DNA from 4 places in the Streptomyces deserti genome. Region 3 is predicted to be linked to each of the others. Evidence: riboswitches for the same ligand, from Rfam matches in the RefSeq annotation. Region 3 holds a riboswitch; each other region holds the start of a gene.
The links. A riboswitch is a leader RNA that binds a small molecule or an ion and turns the genes downstream of it on or off. The one in region 3 is predicted to bind cobalamin.
Positions count from the first base shown of each region.

Region 1: another riboswitch for cobalamin. It lies ahead of ACYVMZ_RS28400 (CbtB domain-containing protein); the one in region 3 lies ahead of ACYVMZ_RS08335 (ABC transporter substrate-binding protein).
Region 2: another riboswitch for cobalamin. It lies ahead of ACYVMZ_RS12695 (ribonucleoside-diphosphate reductase subunit alpha); the one in region 3 lies ahead of ACYVMZ_RS08335 (ABC transporter substrate-binding protein).
Region 4: another riboswitch for cobalamin. It lies ahead of ACYVMZ_RS30780 (cobalamin biosynthesis protein); the one in region 3 lies ahead of ACYVMZ_RS08335 (ABC transporter substrate-binding protein).

Region 1 is NZ_BAAGRZ010000022.1:26,835-32,691, forward strand. Features, by position in the region: gene ACYVMZ_RS28390 (acyl-CoA dehydrogenase family protein) at 1-681, opposite strand, end outside; gene ACYVMZ_RS28395 (CbtA family protein) at 851-1,612, opposite strand; gene ACYVMZ_RS28400 (CbtB domain-containing protein) at 1,638-1,865, opposite strand; cobalamin riboswitch at 1,900-2,049, opposite strand; gene ACYVMZ_RS28405 (histidine phosphatase family protein) at 2,150-2,719, shown strand; gene ACYVMZ_RS28410 (ferredoxin) at 2,969-3,367, opposite strand; gene ACYVMZ_RS28415 (ChaB family protein) at 3,470-3,874, shown strand; gene ACYVMZ_RS28420 (DUF6479 family protein) at 3,911-4,276, shown strand; gene ACYVMZ_RS28425 (hypothetical protein) at 4,390-4,740, shown strand; partial or broken gene ACYVMZ_RS28430 (SigE family RNA polymerase sigma factor) at 4,993-5,484, shown strand.
Region 2 is NZ_BAAGRZ010000005.1:137,463-143,319, reverse strand. Features, by position in the region: gene mctP (monocarboxylate uptake permease MctP) at 1-1,500, shown strand, start outside; gene ACYVMZ_RS12700 (GNAT family N-acetyltransferase) at 1,625-2,131, shown strand; cobalamin riboswitch at 2,184-2,307, shown strand; gene ACYVMZ_RS12695 (ribonucleoside-diphosphate reductase subunit alpha) at 2,434-4,800, shown strand; gene ACYVMZ_RS12690 (ribonucleotide-diphosphate reductase subunit beta) at 4,800-5,813, shown strand; gene ACYVMZ_RS12685 (hypothetical protein) at 5,726-5,857, opposite strand, start outside.
Region 3 is NZ_BAAGRZ010000003.1:17,868-23,724, forward strand. Features, by position in the region: gene ACYVMZ_RS08320 (4-hydroxybenzoate 3-monooxygenase) at 1-730, opposite strand, end outside; gene ACYVMZ_RS08325 (APC family permease) at 761-2,401, opposite strand; gene ACYVMZ_RS08330 (CoA-binding protein) at 2,584-2,991, opposite strand; cobalamin riboswitch at 3,077-3,263, shown strand; gene ACYVMZ_RS08335 (ABC transporter substrate-binding protein) at 3,332-4,348, shown strand; gene ACYVMZ_RS08340 (FecCD family ABC transporter permease) at 4,345-5,358, shown strand; gene ACYVMZ_RS08345 (ABC transporter ATP-binding protein) at 5,411-5,857, shown strand, end outside.
Region 4 is NZ_BAAGRZ010000026.1:59,429-65,285, reverse strand. Features, by position in the region: gene ACYVMZ_RS30785 (cobyric acid synthase) at 1-993, opposite strand, end outside; gene ACYVMZ_RS30780 (cobalamin biosynthesis protein) at 990-1,931, opposite strand; cobalamin riboswitch at 2,033-2,171, opposite strand; gene ACYVMZ_RS30775 (hypothetical protein) at 2,450-2,671, opposite strand; gene ACYVMZ_RS30770 (inorganic phosphate transporter) at 2,715-3,983, opposite strand; gene ACYVMZ_RS30765 (class II aldolase/adducin family protein) at 4,637-5,356, shown strand; gene ACYVMZ_RS30760 (alpha/beta hydrolase) at 5,717-5,857, shown strand, end outside.

The DNA of each region.
Region 1 (5,857 bases), on a different contig from region 3:
CTCGGCGCCGACCCGGTGGGTGACGGGGACGCGGACGTTCTCGTAGTAACTGGCCGTGGTGTCGTGTCCGGCGAGGGTGCGGATGACGGTGCACGAGTAGCCGGGGTCCGTGGTCGGCACCAGCAGCAGGGTGATGCCCTTGTGCGGCGGGGCGTCCGGATCCGTACGCACGGCCAGCCACACCCAGTCGGCGGTGTCGCCGTTGGTGGTCCAGATCTTCTGGCCGTTGACGACATACGTGTCACCGTCCCGCACCGCGCGCGTCCGCAGGGACGCCAAGTCCGTGCCCGCGTCGGGCTCGCTGTAGCCGATGGCGAAGTCGATCTCTCCGGAGAGGATCCTCGGCAGGAAGTACGCCCTCTGCTCCTCGGTGCCGTACCGCATGATCGTCGGGCCGACGGTGTTGAGCGCCATCAGCGGCAGCGGTACGCCGGCCTGGGCGGCCTCGTCGAAGAAGATGAACTGTTCCATCGCGGTCAGGCCGCGTCCGCCGTACTCCTTCGGCCAGCCCACGCCGAGCCAGCCGTCCGCGCCGAGCCGCCGGATGGTCTCGCGGTAGAACCGCTTCTGGGCGGCCGGGTCAAAGTGCCGGGCGGAGGCGCCGGTCGGGACCAACTCGGTGAAGTAGGCGCGCAGTTCGGTCCGCAGCCGCTGCTGCTCGGGCGTGTAGTCGAGATGCACGGCGCCTCCAGGCTCCCAAGGCCGGTCCTGACGGCGCACACCGTAGAACGTGTTTCAGAAATTGGGAATGGCGCGGCAGGGGAAAGCACCTACGGGTCGCGGCGACAGGGAACAGGGCCCCCGGGATGCCGGGGGCCCTGTCGGTGGGATGTCGGGCGGGGTGAACAGGTCAGTGCGGCACGGGAGTCGGCCGCGCGGCGGTGGGCTGGTGCGTGGTGGGCCGGGGGGCGAGCACCCGTTCCGCCAGGGCCCCGAAGATCAGCCCGAAGGCGGTCCACAGGGTCACCTGGACGGTCAGCGCCGCCAGGCGGAACTGCCACAGCAGGGTGGCGGGGAACTCCTTGGGGACGTTGTCGTAGGAGGGCAGGAAGGCGTACGCGAGACCGACGACGAGGACGAAGAACGCCCCGGCGGCGCTCGTGGCGTTCCAGTTGCCCAGGCGCGGCGCGAGGCGCTTGCCCAGGATCACGGTGGCCACGGCCAGCAGCACGCTCAGCACCACCATCAGGGAGTACAGGGCGGTGCGCTGGTCGAGGGTGTCGGGGTCGCCGACGGCCGGCGGGTTGGCCGGGTACTTCAGGAACGGCACGACGTACACGGTGAGCAGGCCGGCCACCGCGAGGAGCAGCGCGCTCGCGCGCGGCCCGAAGCGGCCGATCCGGCCGAGCGCGACGCAGTACGCGAGGGCGGCGATGCCGCCGAAGGCGACGCCGTAGACGAGGACACCGGTGGACAGGCCCGCGGTGGACTGCATCGTGCGGCTGACGATCTCCTCCCCGCCGTGCTCGTGGGCGTGCGCCTCCTCGAAGGCGATCGCCGCGTCGACGCGGGGTTCGCCGAGGAAGTAGGCGACGACGAGGGCGAGCAGCCCGGCGGCGAGACCCGCGAGCATGCCGCGCACCAGAAGGGTGCGGACGGTTGTCGAGTTCATGAGCTCGTACGTTCCTCCCCCGCCGTCAGTGGCAGGGGAAGCCGAGCAGGTGGCGGGCGTCGTGCACCCACTCGTGCACGTCCTCCCCGGCCAGCACGGATGTGGCGCCCTGCTCGGCGCCGACGAAGTAGAGCAGGACCAGCATCAGGATGCCGAAGAAGACCGCCCAGGGGGCGATCGCGCCGAGCGGCAGCTTGGCGGGGGCGGTAGTGGTGGCGGGGGTGGTGGCCGGTTGGGCGGCGGACTGCGCCATGGCAGAACCTCCTGGGAAACTCGCGTCCCGAATCGGTGGTGCACGAACGACGGCAGGGGGTCTGACTCACCGGGCCCGCACTCGCGTGCGTGCCCGGCATACAGTGGCGCGACCGTGCCGGAGTCCCACCGGCTTCCGCCGTGCCGTCGTGAATGTCGACGAGACCGTACCGCGTCGTGCGGATCCGGCCAAGGGCGCGCGGAAGGCCGCGAGCGCCCCTCGGAGTGGGATACATGCCGTCAAGTGGCGGACGAGTAAAGGATGTTGAGCGCAGGAGTGGACGGATGACCAGCCGAGTGATGTTGATCTCACCCGCGATCACCGCGGCCCTGCGGGAGGCCCGCTTCGACGACGGCTGTCCCCTCGACGCGTCCGGGCTGCGACACGCCCGTACGGCCGCCGGCTCGCTTCCGGCGGCCCGGCAGGCCTGGGCCTCCCCCACCGTGCGCTGCCGGGAGACGGCCGACGCCCTCGGCCTCGACGCCGTCGCCGTCCCGGAGCTGGCGGGACTGGATGCCGGACGGTGGCGGGGGGCGACCCTGGCGGAGGTGGGCGCGCGCGAGCCGGAGGCCCTCGCCCGGTGGCTGACGGACCCCGGCGCGGCACCGCACGGCGGAGAGTCGGTACGCGCACTCTGCGACCGGGTCGCGGCCTGGCTGGAGACAGCCGCCGCGGTGGCGGGCCGGACCGTGGCCGTGGTCGAGCCGGAGGTCGTACGGGCCGTGGTGGTACAGGTGCTCGGGGCCCCGGAGACCGCGTTCTGGCGCACGGACGTCCCACCGCTGACGGCGGTGGAGGTCAGCGGCCGGTCGGGCCGCTGGAACGTACGGTTGGGGCAGCCGCTCGAGGTGTAGCACAACGGCCCATCGCCGTACGCGCCCCCCGCGAGGCTCGGCAAGCGCCACGAACCGAGCACCGGATCCGACGCCGCCCGCTCATCGGCCGAAGGCCGCCAGTGATCGGCGCGGCGGCGTACGCCGGGCAGCCGGCCGACCACCACCCCGTCGGCCGCCCTCGCCCCCGCCCCCGCTCGCCGCAGGCGTCAGTCGTTCACGCCTCCCACGGTGTGCACCCGCACCGCCGGTCGCGGAGCACGCCGCTCGTCAGTTCAAGGTCGCGAGGAAGTCCGTGCAAGCCCGGGCGCACGCCCGGCACGCACTCGCCGTCTCCTCCGCGCCCGGGTGCGCGTCGAAGACGTGCGCGCTCTCCAGGCACACCGTCCTGCACCACTCCACCTGCATGCGGATGGCGCTCTCGTCCACCTGGTTCTGTTCGGACAGCACACGGCAGGTCGCGTCGCACACCTCCGCGCACATGATGCCCTTGCGTCGTACGAGTTCCTGGTTCTCGGTTCCGTCGGGATCCACGAGGCTCGCGCGCAGCGCACACGCCCGCGCGCACTCCGTGCACGCCTGAGCGCAGGCGAAGCGGTCCTCCAGGAACCGGAACAGCTCCTGCTGCGATGTCGTCGAAGTCACACCGCGCGGGTAGCCCCCGTCCATGCCGTCAAACCCCGTGCTCGCAAGGGTTCCGCCCGGTTTTTCCGGGCCCCCTGCCGGGCACTCGTCCGGCCCCGGAAGCGACGACGGACGGAGGTGGGTGAGATGCCCGGACGACAGGAGCTTCCGTCGACCCTGGAGCGCTCCTCGAAGGACGCCCAGCGCACCTGGATCAAGGCGCACGACTCGGCCGTGGAGCAGTACGGCGAGGGCGAGCGCGCGCATCGCGTGGCCTACGGCGCGCTGAAGCACATGTACGAGAAGGTCGGCGACCACTGGGAGCGCAAGGAGGGCGGCCGCAAGGGCCCCTCGGACCCCCGGTCGGCGCGGCCCCGCCAGCAGGGCGGCCGCAGCGGCGAGGGCGTGGACGAGCACGCCTCCAAGGAACACCTGTACGACGTCGCGAAGCGGCTCGGTGTCGAGGGCCGGTCGCGGATGTCGAAGGGGGAGCTGCTCGACGCGATCCGCAAGGCGAACCGTTCGCGGACCCGGGCCGCGCGGGAGAGGTGAGCGGTTCATGGAGAGGACCAGGGGTACTCGCGTGCCATGAACATCGCATGGATGGAGCTGGCCGCGGGCCGGGGCGCCCTCGGCATCGGGCTGATCGTGGCGGGTGTGGTGGTCGTCGCCCTGCTGCTGGGTGCCTTCGTGCTGGGCAGTCGCGTCAAGCGCAGGGAACCTCCCACGCCGCGCCCCGAGGAGCAGCCCCGCGTGCCGGACGAGGGCCCGGTCCGCGAGGTGATGGAGAACCGTGAGCCCGACGAGGTACCGAGAAGCGAGAACCGTCTGACGCCGCACGAGCTGAAGGCGCACGGCAACATGGGCGACCGGACGAGTCCGTCCGGGAAGCGGCCCCGCTGGAACGAGGGCAGCAGCGGCTCGTTCGGCAGCGGCGGCCCGGGCGGCCGCTGACCCGCGGCACCCGCGCCCGTGCCGGACGGCAGCTCGGCGACGCCGCGCCGCACGGCACCCGGCACCCGGCACGCCGGGTCGTACATCACGTCGTACACAGGGAAGTGAGAACCATGGCCGACCCCGCCCGCAACACCCTGCCGCTGCCGGACTACGACCATCTGCCGCTCGGCGGTCTCGAGAGCCGTGTGCGGTCGCTGTCCGCGGACGAGGTGGAGGAACTGCTGGCGTACGAGCGGTCGCACGCCGATCGCCTGCCGGTGACCGAGCTGCTGGGGAGCCGGCTGGAGCAGTTGCGCGCGGGCGCGCAGCCGACGTCCGGCGACCCGGGAGCGGTGCGCCCCGAGCAGGGCGAGGGTCACTCGGGCTCCCCGGTGTCGCCCGCGACCTCGCCCGAGCCGTTCAGCCCGCCGCCGCACGGCACCCCCGACCAGCGCGGCAAGCCGAAGGGTGATCGCACGTAGCGTCGCCGGCACCGGCGTACGGACATCCGTGCGCCGGTGCCGCTGACGCCGCGCTGTTGAGGAAGCCGCGCTGTCGAGAAGGAGAAGGGCCCGCGCCGAAGCGGGCCCTTTGTGCTGCCCCGGCGCTCGGCGCCTGCCGGCGCGGCACCCCTCGAAGCGTGAGGTGGATCACAGGCCAGGGGTGCATCGTGGTGCGGGTCCAGCGTCCTTTCAGGGGTGTACGAGGTTGCTCAGACGCGGGGGACGGTGAGGATGGAGCGGTTGCGGGCAGACGGCTTCGACGAGTTCGTGGCTGCCCGGTGGTCGGCTTTGCTCCACGTCGCGCGTCTGCTCACCGGCGGCGACCGGCAGCGGGCCGAGGACCTGGTGCAGGAGGCCTTGGTCAAGCTGTGGTTCGCCTGGCCGAAGGTCGCCGAGCAGGCTCCGGAGGCGTACGTCCGCCAGGTGTCGGTGCGGATGGCGGCCCGCTCGGCCCGGCGGCGGTGGTGGGGTGAGCGTCCCGTGGAGCGGCTGCCCGACCGGGCCGAGCCGGGTGACGTGTCGTCCGCCGTGGCCGAACGCTCCCGGCTGGAGGCCGCCCTGGCGCTGCTGACACCGCGGCAGCGGGCCGCGGTGGTGCTGCGCTACTACGAGGATCTGCCCGAGGCCCAGGTCGCGCAGGCGCTGAGCTGCCCGGTGGGCACCGCCCGCTCCCACGCCTCGCGCGGAGTCGCCCGGCTGCGGCAGCTCCTGTCCGACACCGTGCCGGTCCTGACCGTTCTGCTCCTGCAACTGCGCCCACCGGCCGTGCTCGTCGTCTACACGGTTCTGTCCTACCTGATGGTGATGGGCACCCAGCAGTACTTCGGCAACGTCTCGCGTTACCTGCTCCCCCTCTTCCCGCTCTTCGTCCCCGTCGCCGTCGGCCTGCGCCGCCTCACCCTGCCCTCGCTGGCCACGGTGCTCGGCACGGCCGCGCTGGCCTCCGGCTCGTACGCGGGGTACGTCCTGAAGGAGTGGCGATCAGGTCGACGAGGAAAGCTGACACCGTAAGCCCGGAGCCGTCCACGCACGAACTGGCCGCCCGAATCGAGCACCTGGCGCGGGACGAGCCCGGGCGCCTGGGCCTGCCCGCGCG
Region 2 (5,857 bases), on a different contig from region 3:
CTGGGCGGGCGGTCGTTCGGCACCTGGATCACCTGGTTCCTGCTCGGCGGCGACCTCTACACGGCGTACACCTTCGTCGCCGTACCGGCGGCGATCTACGCGGCGGGCGCGGCCGGCTTCTTCGCGGTGCCGTACACGATCCTGGTGTACCCGCTGATCTTCACCTTCCTTCCCCGCCTGTGGTCGGTCTCCCACAAGCACGGCTACGTGACGACGTCCGACTTCGTGCGCGGCCGGTTCGGCTCGAAGGGCCTGTCGCTGGCGGTGGCGCTCACCGGCATCCTCGCGACCATGCCGTACATCGCGCTCCAACTCGTCGGCATCCAGGCCGTGCTGGACGTGATGGGCATCGGCGGCGGCGAGAACACCCACTGGTTCATCAAGGACCTGCCGCTGCTGATCGCCTTCGGTGTGCTCGCGGCGTACACGTACTCGTCGGGTCTGCGGGCCCCGGCGCTCATCGCCTTCGTCAAGGACACCCTCATCTACATCGTCATCGCGGTGGCGATCATCTACATCCCGATCAAGCTGGGCGGCTTCGACGACATCTTCAAGGCGGCGGGCGAGGCGTTCGGCCAAACCAACCCGGCGACGGGCGCGCCACGCGGTGCGCTGGTCCCGGCGGAGGCGGGCCAGTGGACGTACGCCACGCTGGCGTTGGGCTCGGCGCTCGCGCTGTTCATGTACCCGCACTCGATCACGGCGACCCTGTCCTCGCGCAGCCGTGACGTGATCCGCCGCAACACCACGATCCTGCCGCTGTACTCGCTGATGCTGGGCCTGCTGGCGCTGCTCGGCTTCATGGCGATCGCGGCCGGGGTCAAGGTCACCAACGCGCAGCTGGCGATCCCGCAGCTGTTCGAGACGATGTTCCCGGACTGGTTCGCGGGCGTGGCCTTCGCGGCGATCGGCATCGGCGCGCTGGTGCCCGCGGCGATCATGTCGATCGCGGCGGCGAACCTGTTCACCCGCAACATCTACAAGGACTTCATCAAGCCGGACGCGACGCCGGAGCAGGAGACCAAGGTCTCCAAGCTGGTGTCGCTGCTGGTGAAGGTGGGCGCGCTGGCCTTCGTCCTGACGATGGACAAGACGGTCGCCATCAACTTCCAGCTGCTCGGCGGCATCTGGATCCTGCAGACCTTCCCGGCCCTGGTCGGCGGCCTGTTCACCCGCTGGTTCCACCGCTGGGCACTGCTCGCCGGCTGGGCGGTCGGCATGATCTACGGCACGGTCGCCGCGTACGGGGTCGCCTCGCCGACGCAGAAGCACTTCGGCGGCTCGGCGAAGGAGATCCCGGGCATCGGCGAGATCGGGTACATCGGCCTCACGGCGTTCGTGCTGAACGTCGTCGTGACCGTGGTCCTGACCTTCGTCCTGAAGGCGCTGAAGGCTCCGGAGGGCGTCGACGAGACGAAGCCGGAGGACTACACGGCCGACGCGGGCGACCCGGGCGTGCAGGTGGAGCTGCCGCCGGCCACGGCCGGATCGGCGCACTAGGCCCCGTCGTCAAACGCCGCGGAGCAGGCGGGAGTTTGACGACAGGGCCTGGGGGTCCTGCGTCGACGGGCCGCCGGAGAGATCCGGCGGCCCGTTGTCGTACCCGTCCGGCACACTCGGCCTCATGGACATCGTGATCAGGCAGGCGACCCCTGACGAGTACGACACCCTCGGCGAGATCACCGCCCAGGCCTACCTCCAGGACGGCCTCCTCGACTTCGGCGAGAGCGACGAGTACCTCGGCGAACTCAAGGACGTGGCCAAGCGGGCGGCCGCCGCGGACGTGCTGGTCGCTGTCGGTAGCGGGCAGTTGCTGGGCGGCGTGACCTTCGTACCTAGCGGCGGCCCCATGGCCGACATAGCCCGGCCCGGTGAGGCCGAGATCCGCATGCTCGCCGTCGCCCGCGCCGCCCGCGGCCGGGGCACCGGCGAGGCCCTGGTCCGCGCCTGCATCGACCGGGCCCGCGCCACGCCCGGCTGTGTCCGCATCGTGCTGTCGACCCAGCGCACCATGCGCTCCGCCCACCGCATCTACGCACGCCTGGGCTTCACCCGCACCCCCGAGCGCGACTGGAACCCGATCCCGCACCTGGACGACATCACGCTCCTCACCTACGAGTTGCCCCTCTGAAACCAGCACGACACAACATCTGGGGGTGCCACCGGAACCCGGCACAAGATGTATGCTCATGCTCGCTGTCGCCGCAGGGGAATCCGGTGCGAATCCGGAACTGTCCCGCAACGGTGTACTTGCGTGTATCTGCACGCTTGTTCAGTCCGAGGACCTGCCGACAGCGCGCCCGGCCGCCCGGTCCGGGTGCCCCTGACGTCCGGGCCTCGTGGAATGGGCCGGTGGACGCGACGCCGCGTGCGCTCGTGTGCCGCCCCCTGCCCTCGGCGAGGCCCCCGTGCCCGAGCGAGGGAGAGCCCCACGTGACCATCGCGCCAGCCGAACCGGCTTCAGCAGCCGCCGCAGCGGACCACGACGGTCCCGGTGCCGCGCTGCTGCGGACCCTGACCGAGCTGACCGCCGACCTCCCCGACGCCGACCCCGGCCGGGTCGCCGCCGCCGCGCTGCGCGGCCGGTCGGCGCAGGCGGACGAGACGGAGTTGCGCGAGCTGGCCACGGAGGCGGCGGCCGGCCTGATCTCCGAGGACCCCGCCTACTCGAAGCTGGCCGCCCGGCTGCTGACGATCTCCATCCGCGCCGAGGCCGCCTCGCAGGGCGTCACGTCCTTCACCGAGTCCGTCGCCGTCGGGCACCGCGAGGGACTCATCGCCGACCGGACCGCCGAGTTCGTGCGCCTGCACGCCGAGCGCCTGGACGCGCTGATCGACACCCGGGCCGACGACCGCTTCGGCTACTTCGGCCTGCGCACCCTGCACAGCCGTTACCTGCTCCGGCACCCGATCACCCGCAAGGCCGTCGAGACGCCCCAGCACTTCCTGCTGCGCGTCGCCGCCGGCCTGGCGGAGGACGACACCCACCGGTCCGTCGACGAAGTCGCCGCGCTCTACCGGCTGATGAGCCGCCTCGACTACCTCCCCTCCTCCCCCACCCTGTTCAACTCCGGCACCCGGCACCCCCAGATGTCGTCCTGCTACCTCCTCGACTCCCCCAAGGACGAGCTGGACTCCATCTACGACCGTTACCACCAGGTCGCCCGCCTCTCGAAGCACGCCGGCGGCATCGGCATCGCCTACTCCCGCATCCGCTCCCGCGGTTCGCTCATCCGCGGCACCAACGGGCACTCCAACGGCATCGTCCCGTTCCTGAAGACCCTCGACGCCTCGGTCGCCGCCGTGAACCAGGGCGGCCGGCGCAAGGGCGCGGCCGCGGTCTACCTGGAGACCTGGCACTCCGACATCGAGGAGTTCCTGGAGCTGCGCGACAACACCGGTGAGGACGCCCGGCGGACCCACAACCTGAACCTCGCGCACTGGGTGCCGGACGAGTTCATGCGCCGGGTCAACGCCGACGAGCAGTGGTCGCTGTTCTCGCCGTCGGACGTGCCCGAGCTGGTCGACCTGTGGGGCGAGGAGTTCGACGCGGCATATCGCAAGGCCGAAGCGGCAGGGCTCGCCAAGAAGACCCTCCCGGCCCGCGAGCTGTACGGCCGCATGATGCGCACCCTCGCGCAGACCGGCAACGGCTGGATGACCTTCAAGGACGCCGCCAACCGCTCCGCCAACCAGACCGCCGAACCCGGCCACGTCGTCCACTCCTCCAACCTCTGCACGGAGATCCTGGAGGTCACCAGCGACGGGGAGACGGCGGTCTGCAACCTGGGGTCGGTCAACCTCGCCGCCTTTGTCGACCCGGCCTCTCAGGACATCGACTGGGAGCGGCTCGACGAGACCGTCCGCACGGCCGTCACCTTCCTCGACCGCGTCGTCGACATCAACTTCTACCCGACCGAGCAGGCGGGCCGCTCCAACGCCAAGTGGCGCCCGGTGGGCCTGGGCGTGATGGGCCTGCAGGACGTCTTCTTCAAGCTGCGTCTGCCCTTCGACTCCCCCGAGGCCAAGCAGCTGTCCACGCGCATCGCCGAGCGCATCATGCTCGCCGCGTACGAGGCCTCCGCCGACCTGGCCGAGCGCAACGGCCCGCTGCCGGCCTGGGAGAAGACCCGTACGGCCCGGGGCATCCTGCACCCCGACCACTACGACGTCGAGCCGGCCTGGCCGGAGCGCTGGGCGGCCCTGCGCGAACGCATCGCGGCCGTCGGCATGCGCAACTCCCTGCTCCTCGCGATCGCGCCGACCGCCACCATCGCCTCCATCGCGGGCGTGTACGAGTGCATCGAGCCGCAGGTGTCCAACCTGTTCAAGCGCGAGACGCTGTCCGGCGAGTTCCTCCAGGTCAACTCCTACCTGGTGCAGGACCTGAAGGACCTCGGCGTCTGGGACGCCCGCACCCGCGAGGCGCTGCGCGAGGCGAACGGCTCGGTGCAGGACTTCACCTGGATCCCGGAGGACGTACGACGGCTCTACCGCACGGCGTGGGAGATCCCGCAGCGCGGCCTGATCGACATGGCCGCCGCCCGTACGCCGTTCCTGGACCAGTCCCAGTCCCTGAACCTGTTCATGGAGACGCCGACCATCGGCAAGCTCTCCTCGATGTACGCCTACGCCTGGAAGTCCGGGCTGAAGACGACGTACTACCTGCGCTCGCGCCCGGCGACGAGGATCGCCCGCGCGGCCCAGGCGCAAGCCACCGTCCCCGTTCAGCAGCCGGCTCCCGACGAAGCCGTCGCCTGCTCCCTGGAGAACCCCGAGTCCTGCGAGGCCTGCCAGTGATGACCGCCCGAACCCAGAACCTCCTCGACCCCGGCTTCGAGCTGACTCTGCGCCCCATGCGCTACCCCGACTTCTACGAGCGCTACCGGGACGCCATCAAGAACACCTGGACCGTGGAGGAGGTCGACCTCCACTCGGACGTCGCCGACCTGGCGAAGCTGACCCCGGGTGAGCAGCACCTGATCGGCCGTCTGGTGGCGTTCTTCGCGACGGGCGACTCGATCGTGGCGAACAACCTCGTGCTGACCCTGTACAAGCACATCAACTCCCCCGAGGCGCGCCTGTACCTGAGCAGGCAGCTGTTCGAGGAGGCCGTCCACGTCCAGTTCTATCTGACGCTCCTGGACACCTACCTGCCCGACCCGGACGACCGGGCGGCGGCCTTCGCGGCCGTCGAGAACATCCCCTCCATCCGCGAGAAGGCCGAGTTCTGCTTCAGGTGGATGGACTCGGTGGAGGAGATCGACCGGCTTCAGACCAAGGCCGACCGCCGCCGGTTCCTGCTCAACCTGATCTGCTTCGCCGCGTGCATCGAGGGCCTGTTCTTCTACGGCGCCTTCGCCTACGTGTACTGGTTCCGCAGCCGGGGCCTGCTGCACGGCCTGGCGACCGGCACCAACTGGGTGTTCCGCGACGAGACGATGCACATGTCCTTCGCGTTCGACGTCGTCGACACCGTCCGCAAGGAGGAGCCGGAGCTCATCGACGACGACCTCCAGCAGCAGGTCACCGACATGCTGCGGGAGGCCGTCGAGGCCGAGCTGCAGTTCGCGCGCGACCTGTGCGGGGACGGCCTCCCGGGCATGAACACCGACTCGATGCGGCAGTACCTGGAGTGCGTCGCCGACCAGCGCCTCACGCGCCTCGGCTTCGCGCCGGTGTACGGCTCCGAGAACCCCTTCTCCTTCATGGAGCTGCAGGGGGTTCAGGAGCTGACCAACTTCTTCGAGCGGCGTCCGTCCGCGTACCAGGTGGCGGTGGAGGGCACCGTCGACCTGGACGAGGACTTCTGACGATCCTCGGGCCCGCGGTTCTCCTGGGCCTGCCTGATCTGGCG
Region 3 (5,857 bases):
CCGGGTCGTCGCCCGGTGGGCACTGGAGGTAGTAGCGGGTCACCTCGGCGCTGCGGGGCATGTGCCCGGCGAATCCGCTGGGGTGGCAGCCGAACAGCACGGAGTCGGAGGACTGCGGCGCCTGAGCGAGCAGCGCCAGCCAGCCGATGCCGTAGTCGTGCCGCGCGATGCGCGCCCGCCCCGGCGGCAGCGAGGCCCGCGTCACGCCGCGCGCCCCGTCGCAGCCCGCGACGAAGTCACAGGTGACGACCTGCCGCAGCCCCGTCTCGGGGCAGGTGTACGACACCGACGGACGGTCGGTGTCCAGGTCGTGGACCCGCACGTCCCGTATGCCGAACCGTATCTCCCCGCCCCGTACGTCCGCGTACTCGCGTACCAGGTCCGTCACCAGGAACTGCTGCGGATAGACGAAGTGATGGCATCCCGTCAGCTCCCCGTAGGGGAACCGGTACGTCTCCCCGCCGAAGCGGAACTCGCACGCGCTGTGCAGCTGCGCCCGGTCCAGCAGGTTCCGCGCGAGGCCGCGCTTTTCTAGGCCGCGCACGGCCCACTCCTCGATCACCCCGGCGCGGGGCCGCTGTTCGATGAACTCCCGGGTCTCGGTCTCCAGGACCAGGCAGTCGACGCCGGCGGCCCGCAGGGTGTTGCCGACGGTGAGCCCGGCGGGGCCGGCGCCCACGACGACGACCGGAAAGCGTTGCGGGGCGGCCGAGTCGGGGTGGGGAGTGATGTCAGTCACCGGCTCATTATGCGGCGGGTGTCAGTGCGCGGGCAGGTCCGCGACGACGACTTCCTCGATGCTCCGCTCGATCTCCCGGGGCCGGGGCGCGGAGGCCTTCGCCCAGTGGTAGACGGCCAGGGAGAAGACGGCGACGACCAGGATGTCCCACCACAGGCCGATGTGGCCCTGGCCGCCGAAGCCGCCCTGCCAGGAGATGACGCCCATGCCCAGCAGGTAGGCGGGCAGCCACTGGGCGGCCTTGAAGTCGAGCCGGGGCGCGTTCGGCAGGCGGCGGCGGACGGCGTACCAGGCGTATCCGCCGAGCAGTACGTAGCCGAGGACGATCGCCACGCCCAGCCGCCACAGGGTGTCCCAGCCGGACCAGTAGATGATGAGGTTGGCGACCACGAACGACAGGGGCGCGATCACCGTGCCGCCGGGCAGGCGGTAGGGGCGCTCGTGGTGCGGCAGCCGGTCGGCGAAGACGCCGTACGCCAGCGGGGCGCCCGCGTACATCAGGACGCTCGCCGAGGTGATGAAGCCGACCAGCTGCTGCCAGCTCGGGAAGGGCAGGAAGCAGACCACGCCGGTCACGAAGGCGACGATCAGCCCGAACCAGGGCACTCCGCGCGCGTCGGTGCGGGTGAAGACCTTCGGCGCGTAGCCGTTCCTGGCCAGGCCGTAGGAGACGCGGGAGGTGGCGGTGGTGTAGATCAGGCCGGTGCCGCCGGGGGAGACCACCGCGTCCAGGTACAGCACCACGCCCAGCCAGCCGAGGCCGAGCAGCGTCGCCAGGCCCGCCCAGGGACCGCTGCTCCCGGGGTACTCCAGCTTCGCCCAGCCGTGCGCGAAGGAGCTCAGCGGGAGCGCGGCGATGAACACGATCTGGAGCAGGACGTAGACGACCGCGCCGATGGCGACCGAGCCGAGGGTCGCGCGCGGCAGGTCCCGCCTCGGGTCGCGGCTCTCGCCCGCCAGCTGGATGGCCTGCTCGAAGCCCAGCAGGGCGAAGATGATGCCGCTGGAACTGATGGCGGTCAGCACGCCCTTGGCGCCGAACGGAGCGAATCCGTGCTCGGTGAAGTTGCCCGGGTGGAAGTTGCCCGCCGCGATGATGAAGATCGCCGCGAGGGGCACGGCCACCTTCCACCAGGTGGCCGCGCTGTTGGTGTGCGCCAGCACCCGCACGCCGAGGAAGTTGATCACGACGAACACGGCCATCAGGACGACGGCCACGACGAACCCGCTCATCGTCAGCGTGCCGTCCTCGGCGTGCTGGAAGCCCTGCGCCCAGTGCCAGTGCCCGGCGTAGCCGATCATCGCCTCGACCTCGATCGGCGCCACGGTCGCCGCCTGCAGCCAGGAGAACCAGCCGAAGGACATGCCGGCCAGGCCGCCGAACGCGTAGTGCGGATAGCGGGCCGTGCCGCCCGCGACCGGGAACATGCCGCCGAGTTCCGCGTGCACCAGCGCCAGCAGCACGATCGCCACCGCGCCGATCACCCACGACAGGATCGCCGCCGGACCGGCCGCCACGACCGCCTTCTCGGCGCCGTACAACCAGCCCGACCCGATGATGGAACCGACCGAGGCCCACATGAGCCCGATCAGCCCGACGTCCCGTCGCAGCCCGCCCGGCCTCCCTTTCGCCCCCGCCACTGCCTGGTCGACGCTTACCATTTCCACAGGGGCCCCTCATGAAATGAACAAAAGCGTTCAGTGAGCAAGAGGCCGTCAGATTAGGAATGAATTGCCGGCAGGCAGAAGGCCGTTGCCGTGCATTTGACCGGATGCGGGGATTTCCTGGAAAGGGCTTCAGGATTCCTGTACACGGCAATGAGGGAGTCGTTAAGTCCCAGGCCTCAGCCCAGCCGCGGGATCTCGATCGCCGGGCAGCGGTCCATCACCATCTCCAGTCCTGCCGCGCGCGTCCGTTCGTACGCGGCCTCGTCGATGACACCGAGCTGGAACCACACCGCCTTGGCGCCCTTCGCGACCGCCTCGTCCGCGACCTTCCCGGCCAGGTCGCTGTTCACGAACACGTCGACCACGTCCACCTCGAAGGGAATGTCCGCGAGCGAGGCGTATCCCCGCTCGCCGTGCACCGTCTCCGCCCTGGGGTGCACGGGCACGATGCGCTTGCCGTAGCGCTGCAGCACATCGGCGACGCCGTACGCCGCGCGCCGCTGGTTCGACGACAGGCCCACCACGGCCCAGGTGTCGCCGAGCCCGGTGAGGATCTTGCGGACCGTTGCCTCGTCGCCGTACACCGTCGGCCTCCTCGGGATGGGACATGGGGAAGAGCTGTCGTCCGGACAACGACGCACGGGGCCCGGTGATTCCCCGCGCCCGCCGTGATAGCTTGCCGAGGCCAGTCGAACCCATGTACGTGGGTCAGGGAATCCGGTGTGAATCCGGAACTGACGCGCAGCGGTGAGGGGGACGGGCGGGGCCTCGGCCACTGGAGGACGACAGTCCTCCGGGAAGGCGCCCCCTCCGGAGGAACCCGAGTCCGAAGACCTGCTGGCAGCCCCCGCGGCCGACGCACGGCGGGGGAGCACCGTACGACCGGGCTCCGCGTTCGAGCCCTCGACGACCTAGGACGATTCCGTGCCCCTCGCGCGACCCGCCCGCGCCGCCGCCCTGCTCGCGGCCGGCTCCCTGCTCCTGACCGGCTGCGGCGACACCACCGCCGCCGGTACGAAGGCCGCCGTCACCCTCGACAACTGCGGCCGCACCGTACGCGTCGACGCGCCCCCGGAACGCGCCGTCTCCCTCAACCAGGGCACCACCGAGATCCTGCTCTCCCTCGGCCTCGCCGACCGCCTGGCGGGGACGGCCACCTGGACCGACCCCGTGCTGAAGGGACTTCAGAAGGCGAACGCGCGCGTGCCGCGCCTCGCCGACGACAACCCCTCCTTCGAACGGGTCCTGGACGCCGACCCCGACTTCGTCGCCGCGTCGTTCGTCTCCACCCTGGGCAAGGGCGGTGTGGCCACGCGGGAGCAGTTCGAGAAGCTGGGCGTGCCGACGTACGTCTCGCCGTCCGACTGCGCGGGCAAGGACAACACCGGTGACGGCGACGGGGCGCGTGACGAAGCCCTGGACATCGACACCGTGTACGGCGAAGTCCGCGACCTCGCCGCCGTGTTCGGGGTGGAGGAGCGCGGCGAGAAGCTCGTCGCCTCCCTGGAGCGGCGCATGGCGAAGGCCACGGCGGGCATCGACGCCTCGGACGTGACCCTCCTGTACTGGTTCGCCAACTCCGAGTCGCCCTACATGGCCGGCTGCTGCGGGGCGCCCGGCGTCATCACCCGCGCCCTGGGCGCGAAGAACGTCTTCGACGACACCCGCGAGGAATGGCCGCAGATCAACTGGGAGACGGTCGCCGACCGCAACCCCGACGTGCTCGTGATCGGTGACCTGACCCGCAAGTCGCAGACCGCCGAGTCGGCGGCGAAGAAGATCGCCTTCCTGGAGTCCGACCCCGTGACGAGGAACATGGACGCCGTCCGGCACAAGCGGTACGTGCTGCTGAGCGGGCAGGCCATGAACCCGACGATCCGCACGGTCCAGGGCGTGGAGCACGTGGCCGCGGGACTACGTGAGTTCGGGCTCGTGAAGTGACCGTGCGCGGGGTGGCGCTCGGTGCGGCCGGGGCTCTGCTCCTGGCCACCTCCCTCGCCGTCGCCATCACCATCGGTCCGGCGGACATCGGGGTCGGGGAGGTGTGGTCGACCGTCGTCGCCCATCTCGGCCTGGGCGCTTCGGAGTTGACGCCGATCAGGGACGGCATCGTATGGCAGCTGCGGCTGCCGCGCACCCTCCTCGCGGCCGTGTGCGGGGCCGGGCTCGCCGTGTGCGGCGTGGTGCTGCAGTCGCTGCTGCGCAACCCGCTCGCCGACCCGTTCGTGCTGGGTGTGTCGTCGGGCGCGTCGACGGGTGCGGTCGTCGTGGTCGTGCTGGGCGTGGGCGGCGGGGCCGTCTCGGTGCCCGCGGGGGCGTTCCTGGGCGCGCTGGTCTCCTTCGCGCTGGTCCTGCTGCTCAGCCACACCCTCGGCGGCACCACCGACCGGGTGGTGCTGGCGGGTGTCGCCGCCATGCAGCTGTTCTCCGCGCTCACCTCCTTCGTCGTGATGACCGCCGCCGACGCCGAGACCACCCGGGGCGTGCTGTTCTGGCTGCTCGGCTCGCTCGGCGGCGCCGGCTGGACGGACGTGTGGCTGTGCCTGGGCGTGCTGGCCGTGGCGCTGGTGGTGTGCCTGTCGTACGCCCGCACCCTCGACGCCTTCGCCTTCGGCCAGGAGGCGGCGGCCGCCCTGGGAGTGTCCGTCGCCCGTACCCGGCTGGTGCTGCTGTGCGCCACGGCCCTGCTCACGGCCGCGCTGGTCAGCTCGGCCGGGGCGATCGGGTTCGTCGGGCTCGTCCTGCCGCACGCCGCCCGTGCCCTGGTCGGGCCCGGTCACGTCCGGCTGCTGCCGGTCGCCGCGCTGGCGGGTGCTGTGTTCCTGGTGTGGGTGGACACCCTGGCCCGCACCGTCCTCGATCCGCAGGAGGTGCCGGTGGGGGTCGTGACGTCGCTCATCGGGGTGCCGGCGTTCGTGCTGGTGCTGTATCGGACGCGGAGGGTGCGATGACCGGCGTATGGCCGGCCGCAATCCGTGCCGTGCGCCGGACGGAGAGGCTGCGATGACCGACGTCCTCCCGGTGGAGGCCGAGGCGTCACCTGCCGGGCTCCGCGCCGACCGGGTCGGCCGCCGCGCCGACGGCCGCCTCATCCTCGACGGTGTGTCCCTCGCGCCCGGCCCGGGCTCCACCGTCGGGCTCCTCGGACCCAACGGCTCCGGCAAGTCCACGCTCCTGCGGCTGCTGGCCGGGCTGCTCGCGCCGACGGCCGGCGTCGTCACGCTCGACGGCACCCCGCTGGCGGATGTGCCCCGCCGCGCCGTCGCCCGCCGCCTGGCCGTGGTCGAGCAACAGGTCGACGCCCAGGTCGAGTTGACGGTCCTGGACGTCGTGCGCCTGGGCCGCGTCCCGCACCGCCGCGCCTGGACGCCCGCCTCGGCGCGCGACGAGCGGGCCGTACGCGACGCCCTGGAGCGCACCGGACTCGCCGACCGCGCCGACCAGCCCTGG
Region 4 (5,857 bases), on a different contig from region 3:
GGCCCTTCGGACCAGGGCCTCCGCGAGCCCCCGCTCCCGCAGCCACTCCAGCGCGCGGACGGTCCCCCGGGTACCGGGGATCACCACGAGGTCGGCGTCGGCCAGCTCCTCCGGCCGGTCCACGAACCGCACCACGACCCCCGGCTCGGCGGCGAGCGCGTCCACGTCCGTGAAGTTGGACATGAGGGGGATCGCGCACACCGCCACCCGCAGCACGTCCTCCCCGACGGGCGGCGCGACGACGGACTCGCGCACGGCCCCCCGCAAGGACACCGCCATCCCGTCCTCCTCGTCGATGCCGAGGCCGTGCCGGAAGGGCAGCACCCCGTACGTACGCCGCCCGGTGAGGTCGTGCAGCATGTCGAGCCCGGGCTCCAGGAGGCTGACGTCTCCGCGGAACTTGTTGACGAGGAACCCGGCGACGAACTCCTGGTCCTCGCGTGAGAGCAGGGCGACGGTCCCGAAGAAGGAGGCGAAGACGCCGCCCCGGTCGATGTCCCCGACGACGAGCACGGGAAGCCGCGCGTGGCGCGCGATCCCCATGTTCACGATGTCGGTCCGCCGCAGATTGATCTCGGCGGGACTCCCGGCCCCCTCACAGATCACCGCGTCATACGTGCCCCGCAACTGCTCCAGGCAGTCCAGCACGGTCCCGAGCAGCGCCTGCTGCCGCCCTCCGTGATACCCACGCGCGCTCAACTCGCCCACCGGCTTGCCCAGCAGCACGACCTGACTGCTCTGCTCGCCACCCGGCTTGAGCAGCACGGGATTCATCAACGCGGTCGGCTCTGTACGACAGGCCTGCGCCTGCATGGCCTGCGCCCGCCCGATCTCGGCGCCCTCACGGGTCACAAAGGAATTGAGCGACATGTTCTGCGCCTTGAACGGCGCGACCTTGACGCCTTGCCGCACCAACCAGCGGCAGATCCCGGCGGTGACGACGCTCTTGCCCGCGTCGGAGGTGGTGCCTGCGACGAGAAGACCACCGTTCACGACGTACGCCCTTTCCCGAGAAGCCGCCCTGCCGCACACACGCCGAGCGCGAGCCAGCTCACCCGCCGGGAGAGCCGTACGGCCCGCTCGATGTCGGACGCGCACACGGCCCGCCCGTCCCCGTTGAGCACGGGCCGGTGCTCGACGCGCCCGCCGTAGGACAGCGTCCCGCCGAGCCGCACCCCGAGCGCACCCGCGAAAGACGCCTCCACGGGCCCCGCGTTGGGACTCGGATGCTTCGAGGCGTCGGCACGCCAGGCCCGCACGGCGCCCCGCGGATCCGGCCCCGTCACCGCCGCGAGGACAGCGGTGAGGCGCGCCCCCGGCCACCCCGCGAGGTCGTCGAGCCGCGCGGAGGCCCACCCGTAGCGCCGGTACCGGGGCGACCTGTGCCCCACCATGGCGTCGAGGGTGTTCACGGCCCGGAACCCGACCAGCCCGGGCACACCCCCGACGGCCCCCCACACGAGCGCCCCCACCACCGCGTCGGAGGTGTTCTCGGCGACGGACTCGACCACGGCCCGCGCGATCCCGTCGGCGTCGAGCGCCTGCGGATCCCGCCCGCACAGATGCGGCAGACGGGCACGGGCGGCCTCGACGTCTCCGGCGTCCAGGGCACTGCCGATGGCCCGGGCCTCACGGACCAGGGAGGTCCCCCCGACGACGGCCCAGGTGGCGACACCGGTCAGCGCGACGGAGGCGGCCGGGGAGCGGCGTACGGCACGCGCGGCCAGCCCTCCTAGGGCGGCGGCCCCGCCGACGCACACGGCGGTGTGCAGCGCACCCCACCCGCGGTGGTCCCGCCACAACACCCGTTCCACGGCACCGGCGGCCCGCCCGAACACGGCGACCGGATGCCCGCGGCGCGGATCACCGAGGAGCAGGTCACCGAGGAGACCGGCGGCGGCGCCGTACGCGAAGACGCGCTCGGCACCCATGGGCTCAGCCCGCGTAAGGGTGGGGCAGGGCTCGGAAGGGGCGACTCAAACGGCAGGCGCGCATGGCGATATGTCCTCACTCAGGGTGTCCACGCCCTGGTTCGACGAGACCGGCGGTGAGAGTTCCTGGCTCCCGGGGCTGTGCACCCCGGTGACAGTGGCGGGACCGCGCCGGACTTCCACCGGCTTCCTCTCCTGCCGCCGTACTGGCTCCGGCAGTCCACCATGGCCCGCGAACAGCCGTCAACTTGCCGTTGACCTGCGGCGGGGGAGTGTGCTCAGGCCCACACCCCCGAATGCGCTCCCTCTCGGGCCGCTCGCGCCCGGCGCGTTTCACTCACACGAGGTGACTACGCGGCATCGCCTTGCGGCCACGGTCCGTGACGCCTGCAACCGCGATGCTGCCCCCACCCGTACGGGACGTATGGGAATCCCACCTACGGCAGACAAAGACCCGCCCTGCCCGGACCACCGATGAGGCGGTTCCCGGGCAGGGCGGGCGGTAGAGCTCGTTGGCCTCAGGCCACGATCAGATAGATCCCGTATCCCACGGCCGCAGCACACGCCGCGAAGCACGCGTACGCCCCGGCGACCGCGAGCGACGCGCCCCCGCCCTGCGCCACAGCCCGCTCCCGCCGCGACAGCCCCGTGATGCCGAGGGTGAACAGGCCCACCAGGGCCACGGTGACCACGAGGCTGACACCGAAGACGGAGCCGAGGGCCGCCCAGTCGATCTTCATGCTGATACTTCTCTTTCTTCGGATCCGGCCGGGTGCGGCGGGCTCAGACGGTGGTCGTGGCCGACGAGGCCTTCGAGTCGGTGGACGAGGACTGGCCCGGGATCGTGGCCGTGAGGTCCTCGGTCACCGCGCCCGCCACCGGAGGCGGCGCCACCGCGGCCATCGCCGCGGTCACCACACCGGTCGGCTCCTCGTCGACATCGCTGGCGTCGTCGACGTCGTTGACGTTCGTGTGGTCGACGACCTCCCGGCGGGAGATCTTCCAGATCGCCGCGCTGGAGGCGACCAGGAAGACGGCCACCACGCCCGTGCCCCACGCGCCGAAGCCGGTCACGTACTCCGCCAGCGCACCGACCAGGCCGGCGGCCGGCAGGGTCAGGCCCCAGGCGACGAACATCCGCGTGGCGGTCGACCAGCGGACGACCCCGTGCTTGCGGCCCAGGCCCGCGCCCATCACCGCGCCGGAGACGGAGTGCGTGGTGGAGAGGGAGAAACCGAGGTGGGAGGAGGCCAGGATGACCGTCGCGGCGCTGGTCTGGGCGGCGAAGCCCTGCTGGGGCTGGAGGTCGGTCAGGCCCTTGCCCATGGTGCGGATGATGCGCCAGCCGCCGAGGTACGTGCCCAGCGCGATGGCGATGCCCGCGGAGAGGATGACCCACTGGGGCGGGTCGGAGTCGGGGGCGACGGCGCCGCCGGCGACCAGGGCCAGGGTGATGACGCCCATGGTCTTCTGCGCGTCGTTGGTGCCGTGGGCCAGCGAGACCAGGCCCGCGGAGGCGATCTGGCCGGCGCGGTAGCCCTTCTCGGACGCCTTGCCGTCGGCCTTCCTGCCGAGCGAGTACGTCAGCCGGGTCGCCAGCATCGCGGCCATGCCCGCGACGAGCGGGGCGGCGATCGCCGGGATCAGCACCTTGGTGACCAGCACGTCACCGTGGACCGCTCCGACGCCCGCCGAGGCGATCGTGGCGCCGATCAGACCGCCCATGAGGGCGTGCGAGGAACTGGACGGAAGCCCGACCAGCCAGGTCAGCAGGTTCCAGAGGATCGCGCCGACCAGGGCGGCGAAGATGACCTCGGGACGGATGCCGGTCTCGTCGACGAGACCCTTGGAGATGGTGTTGGCGACCTCCACGGACAGGAAGGCGCCGACCAGGTTGAGGACGGCGGACATGGCCACCGCGACCTTGGGCCTCATGGCGCCCGTGGAAATGGTCGTGGCCATCGCGTTCGCGGTGTCGTGGAAACCGTTCGTGAAATCGAACGCGAGTGCGGTTACCACCACAATCGCGAGGATCAGCGAGAAGCTTTCCATTTACCCAGGCAATCGTTCGAGGTCATTGGCTGGATGAACGTAGGTAACCAGGGTGAACGGAAGATGAACTGGGAGAGGCTTCCGAGTGTCTGCAAGAGGGGTCGTCGTTCCGTCGCGGACCGGCGGCCCCGGCGCCGCAACGGCTACGCGGCCTTGGCGAACTTCTTCAGCCGATCGAGGGACCCGTAAAAGAGATTTTGGTCACCCGGAAGGGTGTCGCTGCCGCCGTAATGCCAGATGGTCCAGGCCGGCCACCCGGCAGGCAGCGCTCCCGGACGGCGGCCGGTGAGCCGCTCGGCCGGTCGACGTTCTTCTGGTGGGACGAGACGTCGTGTGCCTTCGGTCTGGGTGCCGCCGCGGCCGGCACCTCGGTGAGCGTGGTTCCCCCGACGGCGAGCGCCGCCGTGCCCGCCGCGAGAACGCGGCTGCGGCGACGGGACGGCGTGTGGTCACGGGCCATGTATCCCCCGGAATGGCGACGTGCACGACAAATCTCCCAGAGAGGACTGGGGGATCGTTCAATGCCCGACGATCCGGCCAAGTAGGATCAGAGGGTGAAGTATGGCGATATGGGCCCTTTCGGAGGCTCAGCTTCCGGCCTGAAGTGCCCCGGCCCGGCGGCGCGTTGACGCCTTGCCTGGCAGGATCGCCGCATGGCTGAGCAGCGGGGCGGGGGAGACGTCCGGGACGGCGCACAGGATGCGCGGGAGCCGCGGGGGAGGAGGGTGCGCGCCGAGGAGGCGCGCGCCTGGGCGGACCTCGTCGCGACGGCCCGCCGGACCGTCTCCGACGGCCTCGTCGTCGGCACCTCCGGCAACGTCTCGGTACGCGTCGGGGAGACGGTCCTGGTCACGCCGTCGGGCGTCCCGTACGACCGGCTGACCCCGGACGACGTGACCGGCGTCGACCTCGACGGCCGGCAGGTGCTCGGCAGCCTCGTCCCGACCAGCGAGCTGCCCATGCACCTCGCGGTCTACCGCACCACCGACGCCCGCGCCGTCGTCCACACCCACGCCGTGCACGCGACGGCCGTCTCGACGCTCGTACGGGAGCTTCCGCTGATCCACTACATGGCCGCGGCCCTCGGCGGACCCGTCCGGGTCGCCCCCTATGCGACGTACGGCACCGGCGAGTTGGCCGAGAACATGCTGCACGCCCTCACCGGCCGCTCCGGCTGCCTCCTCCAGAACCACGGCACGATCACCTACGGCGCCACCCTCGACCAGGCCTACGACCGCACCGCCCAGCTGGAGTGGATGTGCCGCCTGTGGCTGACGGCCTCGTCGGTGCCGGGCCTGACGCCGACACTGCTGACGGAGGAGCAACTGGCGGAGGTGGGGGAGCGGTTGCGGGGGTACGGGCAACGGGGGTGACGCCCTGGCGCACGAACGGGGATCCGCGCGCGGTTCCGCCCCACGGCGACGCTCCGGCGCGTGGAGAGGACCCGCGCCCGGTGATGGCCACGGGGCCGCTGCGTCCGCGGGCGCTCGGCGCTGGGCGGCGTGACGACCCTGTCCCTCGGCCGGCGAACCCGCACGCCTGCCGGGTGTTCGGCGCTGGGCGTGACGACTCCGGTGGCCTGGCCCGCGTACGCGCACGCCTGCCGGGTGTTCGGTGCTGGGCGTGACGACTCCGGTGCCCCGGCCCGCGAACCCGCGTCCGCGGGCGCTTCGCCGGGCATCCGCGCCGTTTTCCCGCTGGCCGCTCGCCGGGTCCGCCAGGACACTGGATCCGTGCGCACTGTCAAAGCGACGGCCGCTGCCGTCACCGCCGTGATAGGCGTCGGCGCCGCCGCCGTGGCCGCCGGCCGGTTCGCCAGCGACGCCGCCCTCAAGGCGCCCCCGGGCAGGCCGCTGCCCACCGAGCCCCGGCTA